Acuticoccus sp. I52.16.1: one gene and its partner. The protein of the gene in region 1 interacts with the protein of each later gene in a pairwise test. Links are inferred from orthologs where the notes say so. Each region holds a gene or a part of one and is shown on either strand. Other genes may lie near its edges.

Region 1 (5,378 bases):
CGAGGTGGGCCACGTCCTCCACGTGCGCGCGACGCGGGAGATCTTCGGCGAGGCGGCGCCGACGCGGCTCAGCCCGCGCGAGAAGGAGATGCTGCACTGGATCAGCCTGGGCAAGGAAGTGCCCGACATCGCGCTGATCACCGGCCTCTCCGAGCACACGGTGCGCACCTACCTGAAGTCGGCGCGACTGAAGCTCGACGCGTCGACCATGGCCCAGGCGGTCGTCAAGGCCGAGCGGATGGGCCTCCTCAACGAAAACCCCTGACCGCCCCCGCCCCGACCAGCTCCGGGGCGGACGGGCTCGAGACGGACGAGCTCGAGAGGGACGAGCTCGGGGGGACGGACTCGGGGGCGCCGCTCCGGCGCCCGTCCCCGTCCCGCCCCTGCTCGCGTGCGGCCGGCGGCGCCGACCGCGGGTGGGCCGGCCGTGGCCGACCCCGGACCGCCGCGCGCCGTCCGCCGCGCCGCCGCGGCCGCTTCACGTCAGCGCGCGGCCGGCTCGCGTCACGCCGCCTCCCGCATCGTGCGGGCGGCGAGCTTGGGGGCCCGCTGCAGCACGCGCTCGTGGTGGCCGAGCTGGTCGCGCACCGCCTGCAGCGCATCGCGGCCGGACTCGGTCAACCCGAGCATCACCGGTGTGCTGAAGGCTTCGGTGCGACCCACGATGTCGATCCGTGCGCCGGCGCGCCGCCAGATCCGCAGGCGAACGTCGTCGAAGTTGGAGAGGAAGGTCTCGACACCGTTGCGCGCGCCGAACTCCATGCCGGCGAGCAGCATCATCCGCAGCACCTCCAGCACGCGGCGGTTGGGATAGTGCTTCTTCATCAACTCGTCATCGACGCACAGCCGCGTGATTTCCCACACGAAGGGCGATTGAAATGCAACCGCATCGGGAACGGTGGCCGAGAACACGTCTGTGAGCAACGTGGGGCCGGATGTGGGCATCAATCGTGCGGCTGCGTAGACATATTGCGCATCCGGGTCGGTATGAAACAGATAAATAGGGTTAAGATCGTCATACTGATCCCGCTCGAGCCCCCCCTCTGCTTCCACCCACTTCAGCTGCTCGCAGAACACACGATGCCGAAGATTGAACATTTGATCCAGAAGATGACCGAACTCTGCGAATTGACGCGACTCGATAGCGAAGTACATAGCATTCTCCATCAGCGGTATTGCCGATAGATAAAATGCTTATTGATTGGGTCGGTTTAGGTAAACGCTAATTAATATATGCAAGCACACGTATAGATGGCGGCCCGACCGACCCCTGCGAGTGGAATGCCACTTTATGCGCGCGTCGTTGCCGCACTATTGCGCAAAATCTTAGTCGTTTTGTGGCAGTCTCAGCCCCACGCGGTGGGGCCGGCCTCGTCTAGCTCGCCGCCGATGCGGATCGGAACGATCCAGCGGGCCAGGCCCGTCTTGTCGTCGGTTTCCACCGCGACGCCGCAGATCGTCGCGGGGCCGGTCGCCGGAGTGATGCGCTGGCCCGGCACCCGCTCGATCATGCGCCGGACGGGCTCCTCCTTGTCCATGCCGATGACGCCGTCATAAGCACCGCACATGCCAAGGTCGGTGATGAAGGCGGTGCCGCCGGGCAAGACGCGGTGATCGGCCGTCGGGCAGTGGGTGTGGGTGCCGACCACCAGCGACACGCGCCCGTCCAGCATGTGGCCGAACACCTGCTTCTCGCTCGTCGCCTCGGCGTGCACGTCGACGATCGCGGCGTCCACCTCCGAGCCCAGCGCATGCACCTCGAGCGCGGCCTCCAGCGGACGGATCGGGTCGTCGAGCGGATCCATGAAGATGCGGCCCATGACGTTGGCGACGAGGACGCGCGCGCCGTTGCGGGCGGTGAACATCGCCGCGCCGTGGCCGGGCGTTCCGGGGGGAAAGTTGATCGGCCGCAGCATGCGCGGCTGCCGCTCGATGAAGACCAGCGCCTCGCGCTGGTCCCACACGTGATTGCCGGTGGTGATCGCGTCGGCGCCCGCGTCCAAGAGGTCCTGGGCGATCTCCTCGGAGATGCCGAAGCCGCCTGCGGCATTCTCGCCGTTCACCACTACGAAGTCGAGCGACCAGCGCTCCACCAGGCGCGGCAGATGGGTCGTCACCGCCTGCCGGCCGGCCCGGCCGACGACGTCCCCCAGCACGACGATCCTCATCGAAGGCCTCGCCGCGTCGGATAATCGCAGATGTGTGTCATGTCAGGCGTCCTGCGGCGCGGTCCCGGCAAGGTCAACTCCAAATTCGGTGCACCTCAGGCGATCCGGATGAACTCCCGCTCGGTGAGGATGGCGTCGAGCCGCGCGTCGTGCGCCTCAAGCGGCAGCTCGGGCATCTCCTGCGCAGCAAACGCGATGCCGACGGTGCGCCGGCCGGGATGCGCCGCGAGATAGCGGTCGTAGTGGCCCTTGCCGTAGCCGAGCCGCCCGCCCGCCCGCGTGAAAGCCAGCAGCGGCACCAGCAGGACGTCCGGCACCACCTCCTCGCCGCCGCTGGGCTCGGTGAGGCCGAAGCCGCCGCGCTCCAGGCTGTCGCCCGCACCCATCACGAGGAACCACATACGGTCCGCGCGCACCTTGGGCAGCGCGATCCGCGCGCGCGGCGCCAACGCCTCCATCAGAGGCCGCGGATCGATCTCGTCGCGGATCGGCAGATAGCCGGAGACGACGGGGCCGGCCGGCAACTCGGCCGCGCGGGCCGCGATGGCCGCGGCCGACCCGGCGACCGTGCGGGCCGCCTCGCGCCGCCGCCGCATCGCCTCGGTGCGCAGGCGCGCCTTGACCTCGGCCGCGGTGTCGCCCACCCCCGTCATGGCCGCAGGGGCGCGCCGACTTTGCGCTCGTCGCGTTGCAGGCCGAGCCGCCGCTCGCGCAGGATGACGAAAATGCCCGAGGCCACGACGATCGTCCCGCCGATGAGCACGTAGACGCTCGGCACCTCGTCGAAGATGAAGTAGCCGAACAGCACCACCCAGATCATCGACGTATACTCGAACGGGGCGATCAGCGACGCCTCGGCGTGCTGGTAGGCCTGGGTGAGCAGCAGCTGCCCCACCCCGCCCGACACGCCGATGACGACGAGGCCGAGGAGGTCGTACCAGGTCGGCATGATCCAGGTCGGCATGGTCAGGAGCGTCATCACCGTGCCGGCGAGGAGGAAATAGAGGACGATCGTGCTCGTCGCCTCCGTGCGGGCGAGCTGACGCACGAAGACCGAGGCGAGCGCCATGAAGACCGCCGCGGCCAGCGCCAGCGCCGCGCCCAGGGCCGCCGTGTCGTTGGCGATGTCGAACCCGGCGCGGATCTGCGGGACGAGGATGACGACCACGCCCAGGAAGCCGATGCCGACGGCGGACCAGCGGTAGATGCGCACCGTCTCGCCCAGCAGGAAGGCGGCGAGCATCACCATCATCAGCGGCGCGACGTAGACGATCGCGGTCGCCTCCGGCAGCGACAGGTGCTCCAGCGCGGCGAACCACAGCCCCATCGCGAACATTCCCGCGGCCGCGCGCTTGACGTGGCCGACGACCGACTTTGTCTCCAACGCATCGTGCAGATGGCCGGTCCAGACGATGACGATGAGCACCGGGATGAGGCCGAAGAAGTTGCGCGCGAACAGCATCTGGCCGACGGGTACACGCTCGCCCACCAGCTTGACCATGGTCAGCATGACCGAGAAAATCACGACGGAGAGGACTTTCCACGTCACTCCGATGGCGGGATTGGAGGTCGTGGTCGCACGAACGGTCATGCGTCTTCTTCGTCCCCGCCGCGGCGATTTGCAAGAGCACCCGCCGGCGCCGGACGCACAATTTGATCGAAATCGTCTGACATTTCCGGGGCCCGGCATCGCCCCGCCCGATGCGGCGAACGGAACACCGGCGAGACCCCGCTCGTTGGCCCTTGCGAAAAGGGGAACATCATGCAGGAACGGCCCAGCACCCTCGATGCGGTGCGCGCCAGGATCGGCGCCATTCCCGTCACCGGCACGCCGGAGGAGCGACGCGCGGCGTTCGCGCGGCTCGCCGGGCCGCAGCCGCGCCCGGAGTCCATTCGCCTCGGAGGGATCGAGGCGCTCGCGGTCGGCGACGGGCCGACGCTCGTCTGGTTCCACGGCGGCGGCCTCGTCTTCGGCTCGCCCGAGACCCATGCGATGATGGCCGTGGCGCTCGCCGCGACCGGCATTCGCGTAGTCATGCCGCGCTACCGCCTTGCGCCCGAAGCGCGCTGGCCGGCGATGCTGGACGATGCGGCCGAGGCCGCCGTGGCGGCGCGCCGCGCGTGCGGACCGATCGTGCTCGGCGGGGTCAGCGCCGGCGGTCATCTCGCCATCACGCTCGCACGGCGGCAGCCGGGGCTGGCCGAGGGCCTGGCGCTGCTCTCGCCCAACACCGACCGCACCGGCGCCGGCCCCACCCGCACCGCCATCGCCGGCGACGCGATGTGCGACGACGCGGTGGACCGTGCCCTGGCCGACATCGCGCTCGGCCCCGAGGACCGGCACGACCCGGACGTGTCGCCGGTCTTTGCCGATCTTGGCGCGCTGCCGCCCACGCACGTGGAGGTCGGCGGGGCGGAGATCCTGCTGGGCGACAGCCTCGCCTTCGCCCAGAAAGCGGCGATCGACGGCGCGCGCGTCGCCCTGCAACTGACGCCCGGCCTCTTCCACATGGCGGCCCTGTGGCCCGACGCCTCGGACGAGGCGCGCGCGCAGCTCGGACGTCTCGGCGCCTTTACCCGCAACACGCTGACCGGCGCTCAGGCGGCGGCGCGCGCCGCTCGCCTCGAACCCGACCCGGCATGAAAAAGGCCGGGGCGACATGCGCCCCGGCCCGATTTCGTCGTCACGCGGCCGATCGCTCGCTCAGAAGCGCTCGGAGACCTGCTTGTCGAGGTCCGTGACCATCTCGTTGACCCCGTATTCCTCGGAGAGCTGCTCCACCTCGAGCATCAGCTTGGCGAGCGGGCCGCCTTGCGGGATGAACGCCTCGGCGGGCATGTCCTTCAGCTTCTGGATGAACTCCCGATAGTCGCCCTGCGCCCAGGTGTCTTCCAGCTTGTCCGGATTGCCGGCGAAGAGGAGTGCCTTGGAGCACATCGCCGGGACGGTCTTGGTCTCGCCGAGGCCGAACCAGGAGAGGTCGTAAGGTGCCTTGCGGTTGAGGTAATAGTCCGACGACCCCTTGGCGACCGCCGGGGACAGGATGCCCATCACGCTCATGCCCGCGTCGTAGGCCGCGTTGACCATGCCGTCCGTCGGGTTCGGATAGGCGTAGAAGACGCCGACCGCGCCGCGCTTGGACTGCACCGCCTTGAAGATCGCCTCCTGACCCGAGGCATATTCGAAGTTCGGCGTCACCCCCTCCAGCG
Region 2 (4,330 bases), 870 kb from region 1 along the record:
CATCTCCCCATCGTCGCGCCACGGCAGGGCGGTCGCTGTCGCCTGTTCCTCGGAGCCGTCCGTCGCTGAAGCCCGATCAGCGCCGGGGCGGTGCGGGGTGCAAGGCCGAAGAGCGAAGCGTGCCTTGCGGCCTGCGCCGCCCCGGTGCCGGGCGTCTTCAGCGATGGGCGGCTCCGAGGGACAGGCGACCTCCCCTGTTCCTTGGTGAGTTCCCGAGCCCCTGCGGCGCGTGCGTCAGTGCCGCCCCCATCGCCCCTGCGGCGGCGCGCCTCCGCCGCAGGGTGTCGACGTCACCCCGGGTAGGTCTCGGCGAATGCCGGGATTTGCATCGCGCGTTCGGCGTGCGCCGTCAGCTTCGGGTATCGGCCTTCGACGAGGAAGGGGTTCGTCGCCTTGGCCTGATGGAAGGTGCAGACGAAGGCGATGTCCGACCCGTCGGGTGTCTCGCCGCCGAAAAACCCGGCCTCCGGGGCGAGCGCTTCCATGGCGGTGAAGCCGCCCTCGATCTGGGTGAGGACCCGCTCCTGCCAGTCCTTCCAGTGGAACGCCTCGGGCCGGCGGTTCTTCTCGTAGACCAGCGAGATGACCTTCTCGACCGACGAGTGGGCGAGGCCGATCCGCTGCATGCAGTCGCGCCGGGGAATGCCGGTCGCGGGGACGAGGCGCTCGTCGGGGAGCGAATCGTCCAGCCAGTCGCAGATCGGGATCGTTTCCAGAAGCTTGGTGCCGTCGTCCAGGACGAGGACGGGCACGCGCATTCCGGGGTGGAAGCTCTTGATCGTGTCGGCCTGGGCGGGGTCGGTCGCGGCGACGGGCAGCACCTCGATCTCGCGTCCCTGCAATGCGCACCAGATCGCGACGCGCCGCACGTAGGGCGAGAGCATGCGCCCCACCAGTTTCATCGAAGCCTCGGCCATCAACGTCCTCCCGTTTCTCTTTCGCCGCGCGCCGACGCGCCCGGTCGAGGATCGATCCGGGTCAGCCGTTCGGCGCGCTCTGCAGCGTGGCGATGTCTAGTTTAACCATTTGCAACATCGCCGCTACCACGCGCGCGGCTCTGGCCGGGTCGGGGTCGTTCAGCAAGTCGCGCAGGATGGTGGGGACGATCTGCCAGGAGAGGCCGTAGCGGTCGGTCAGCCAGCCGCATCGGGCGGGGGCGCCGCCACCGGCGAGGAGGGTGTCCCAGTAGCGGTCGATCTCGTCCTGGGTGTCGCACAGGACGGTCATCGAGAGGGCTTCGGTGAATGGCTTGTCGACCCCGCCGTTCATGGCGGTGACCGACTGTCCGAAGAGTTCGAACTCGACGGTCAGGACGGCGCCTTGCGGGCCGGGCCCGCCCGGCGGCCAGCGCGTGGTGCGCACCAGCGCCGAGTCGGGAAAGGTGGCCACGTAGAACTCTGCCGCCTTGAGCGCCTCGGAGGCGAACCACAGGGCGGGGACGAGTTGCTGCGTGGCCATCGCAGCCTCAGCCGACGATCTCGTTGCCGCCGAACCAGAAGGCGATCTCTTCGGCGGCGGTCTCCGGGGCGTCCGAGCCGTGGACGGAGTTCTCGCCGATGGAGGTGGCGAACTCCTTGCGGATGGTGCCCGGCGCGGCCTCGGCCGGGTTCGTGGCGCCCATCACTTCGCGGTTCTTGGCGATGGCGTTCTCGCCTTCCAGCACCTGCACGACCGTCGGGCCGGAGGACATGAACTCGGTCAGCTCGCCGTAGAACGGGCGCGCCTTGTGGACCTCGTAGAACTTCTCGGCCTGCTGCAGGGACATCCACACGCGCTTGGAGGCGACGACGCGCAGGCCCGCCTCCTCGAGCTTGGCGGTGATCGCGCCGGTCAGGTTGCGCTTGGTGGCGTCCGGCTTGATCATGGAAAAGGTGCGTTCGATGGCCATGGTATCCTCGAGTTGCCGCGGGCGGCGTGTGTCGGGTGGTGTCGCCGGCGACTGTCGCGCCGGGGTGTTGCGCTCGCTATAGGATGGCCCAGCCCACAACCGCAACAGGAGGCACCCCGCGTGAACGCATTCCCGATGCTGGCCCGCTACAACCGGTGGGCCAACGAGCGCGTCTACGACGCCGCCGCCGCCCTCCCCGATGCGGACTACCATGCCGATCTCGGCGCCGCGTTCGGCTCCATCGCGGCGACACTCAATCACCTCGTCGTCGGCGATCTGATCTGGCTGTCGCGCTTCGCCGGGACGCCGGCGCCGCAGCTGTCGCTGGATTCCACGGTGGCCGAGGACCTCCCCACGCTGCGGCAGATGCGCCAGACGCTCGACACCGAGATCGTCACATTCGCCGATCAGCTCACCGATGCGGCGATCGGCGCCACCTTCAGCTACACGCGCGCCACCTCGCCCGAGACGCTGACCGAGCCGATCGCCCCGGCGCTGGTGCATTTCTTCAACCACCAGACGCACCATCGCGGCCAGGTCCACGCGATGCTCACGCGCCTCACCGGCGAGGCCCCGGCGCTCGACCTCATCTACTTCTCGCGTCTGCACGGCGCGGCGGCTTGATCCGGCGGCGCACCTTTGCCCTCCCGCCACCCATCTGCCAATACTGACCCGGATCGGTCGAGGCCGGCGGAGGGCGTCATGAGGTGGATCGCAGAGGCGGCGGCCGGCTCGCGCGCGCTTGTCGCCACGCTGGCCGTGGCGCTGGCCGTGGCCGGTGCGGGCGCAGCGCAGGCGCAGCTCTACCAAGGCCCCATGGCCAGCGAGCTGAGCCCGCAATTCTACGCCTGGCTGCGCCAGCATTCCGACGCTTTCTTCGCTGCCTACATGACACCGGACGGCCGCGTCTTCGATCCCGAGAATGGCGGCATCACCCACTCCGAGAGCCAGGCCTACGGGATGGCCATCGCCTACGATGCCAACGACGCCGAGACCTTCGACCGGATCTGGACGTGGACGCGCGATACCCTTCGCAACGCCGACGGGCTGCACGCCTGGCGCTACGAGCCCGGCCGCGGCGTGGTCGACCGCAACAACGCCACCGACGCGGACCTGATCATCGCGGCGATGCTCAGCCTCGCCGCCAAGCGCTGGAACCGGGGCGACTACCTCCGCGCCGCGGTGCAGACCGCGAGCACACTCGGCGATGCGGTGCTGCTGCGCCACGAGGGGGTCGTCGTCATGCTGCCGGGCCGCAGCGGCTTCACCCGGCCCTCGCAGCCGGACGGACCGGTGGTGAACCTCTCCTACTACCACTTCGACGTGATGCGCATCGTCGCCGACCTCGACCCGTCGCACCCCTGGGACGAAGCGATTTCGGCCGGGCTGGACTTCTATGAACGGGTGGTCGACGCGTGGATCCCCAGCGACTGGACCTCCGTGGCCGATCCGCAGAGCCCGGTTCCGGCCGAGCGCTTCCCGCGGCGCGCGTCCTACGATGCGGTGCGCGGCCCCATCAACCTCCTGGCGATCCCGTGGGACAGGCAGGGCGAGCTCCTGCGGATCGTCGACCGCCGCTTCGCCAGCCATGGCGCGGTCCCCGGCATCTACGATCCGCACCGCGGCGTGCGCACGGCGGACCTCGCGGGCACCGGCTACGAGCTGATCGCCGCTGCCGTCCACTGCGCGGCGACCGGGACGCAGGTGCCGATGCGGTTCTTCGCGTTCCGCCCCGAAACCTACTTCAGCTCCGCGCTCCAGCTCCTGGTGATCCACCAGCTCTACACCAAGTATCCCCGCTGCATCCCGATCTGACCGGGCTGCCACACGAGGGTCGCGGGAGGGTCGGGGGGCCGCATGTCGCGCTTGCCTTCGGCGCGGCGGTGACGATAGTTCCGGCCATGCTGACGATCCGCAACCTCACCTACCGTATCGACGGGCGCACCCTCCTCGAGGGCGCCGACGCGACCGTGCCCGCGGGGGCCAAGGTCGGCCTCGTGGGCCGCAACGGCTGCGGAAAGACCACCCTCTTCAACCTCATCTGCGGCGAGCTGTCCCCCGAATCGGGCGATATCTCCCTCGCCGAGGGCCAGCGCATCGGCCGCGTCGAGCAGGAGGCGCCCGGCAACGACGCGACCTTGATCGAGACCGTGCTCGCCGCCGACACCGAGCGCGCCGCGCTGCTGGTCGAGGCCGAGACCGCGACCGACCCCCACCGCATCGGCGAGATCCACAACCGCCTCGCCGACATCGACGCCTACTCCGCCGAATCGCGCGCCGCCTCGATCCTCGCCGGCCTCGGGTTCGACGACGCGGCGCAGAAGCGGCCGTGCTCGGCGTTCTCCGGCGGGTGGCGGATGCGGGTCGCGCTGGCGGCGATCCTCTTCCTGCAACCGGACCTGTTGCTGCTCGACGAGCCGACCAACTACCTCGACCTCGAAG

What was found. Proteins that work in one complex are often made in the same cells at the same time.
Region 2: the proteins of MRB58_RS08470 (region 1) and ndk interact in binary tests that used the Escherichia coli proteins (3 or more experiments, as listed by UniProt). The link is inferred for Acuticoccus sp. I52.16.1 from one-to-one orthologs.

The regions. Positions count from the first base shown.
Region 1 is NZ_CP094828.1:1,894,216-1,899,593, forward strand. What follows is about bases 1,043-3,986. They hold MRB58_RS08470 (5-formyltetrahydrofolate cyclo-ligase), read right to left. Parts: upstream 2,822-3,986; coding sequence 2,264-2,821; downstream 1,043-2,263. Other genes in these bases: MRB58_RS08460 (acyl-homoserine-lactone synthase), read right to left, coding at 1,043-1,155; MRB58_RS08465 (TIGR00282 family metallophosphoesterase), read right to left, coding at 1,347-2,168; MRB58_RS08475 (DMT family transporter), read right to left, coding at 2,818-3,759; MRB58_RS08480 (alpha/beta hydrolase fold domain-containing protein), read left to right, coding at 3,931-3,986. In the rest of the region: MRB58_RS08455 (LuxR family transcriptional regulator), read left to right, coding at 1-265; more of MRB58_RS08460, read right to left, coding at 505-1,042; more of MRB58_RS08480, read left to right, coding at 3,987-4,812; MRB58_RS08485 (hypothetical protein), read right to left, coding at 4,873-5,378. UniProt on the Escherichia coli protein: Involved in the removal of 5-formyltetrahydrofolate.
Region 2 is NZ_CP094828.1:1,020,250-1,024,579, forward strand. Bases 178-3,009 are described here. They hold ndk (nucleoside-diphosphate kinase), read right to left. Parts: upstream 1,889-3,009; coding sequence 1,466-1,888; downstream 178-1,465. Other genes in these bases: MRB58_RS04575 (glutathione S-transferase family protein), read right to left, coding at 291-917; MRB58_RS04580 (VOC family protein), read right to left, coding at 979-1,458; MRB58_RS04590 (DinB family protein), read left to right, coding at 2,009-2,512; MRB58_RS04595 (glycosyl hydrolase family 8), read left to right, coding at 2,591-3,009. Outside these bases: more of MRB58_RS04595, read left to right, coding at 3,010-3,703; MRB58_RS04600 (ABC-F family ATP-binding cassette domain-containing protein), read left to right, coding at 3,790-4,330. UniProt on the Escherichia coli protein: Major role in the synthesis of nucleoside triphosphates other than ATP. The ATP gamma phosphate is transferred to the NDP beta phosphate via a ping-pong mechanism, using a phosphorylated active-site intermediate.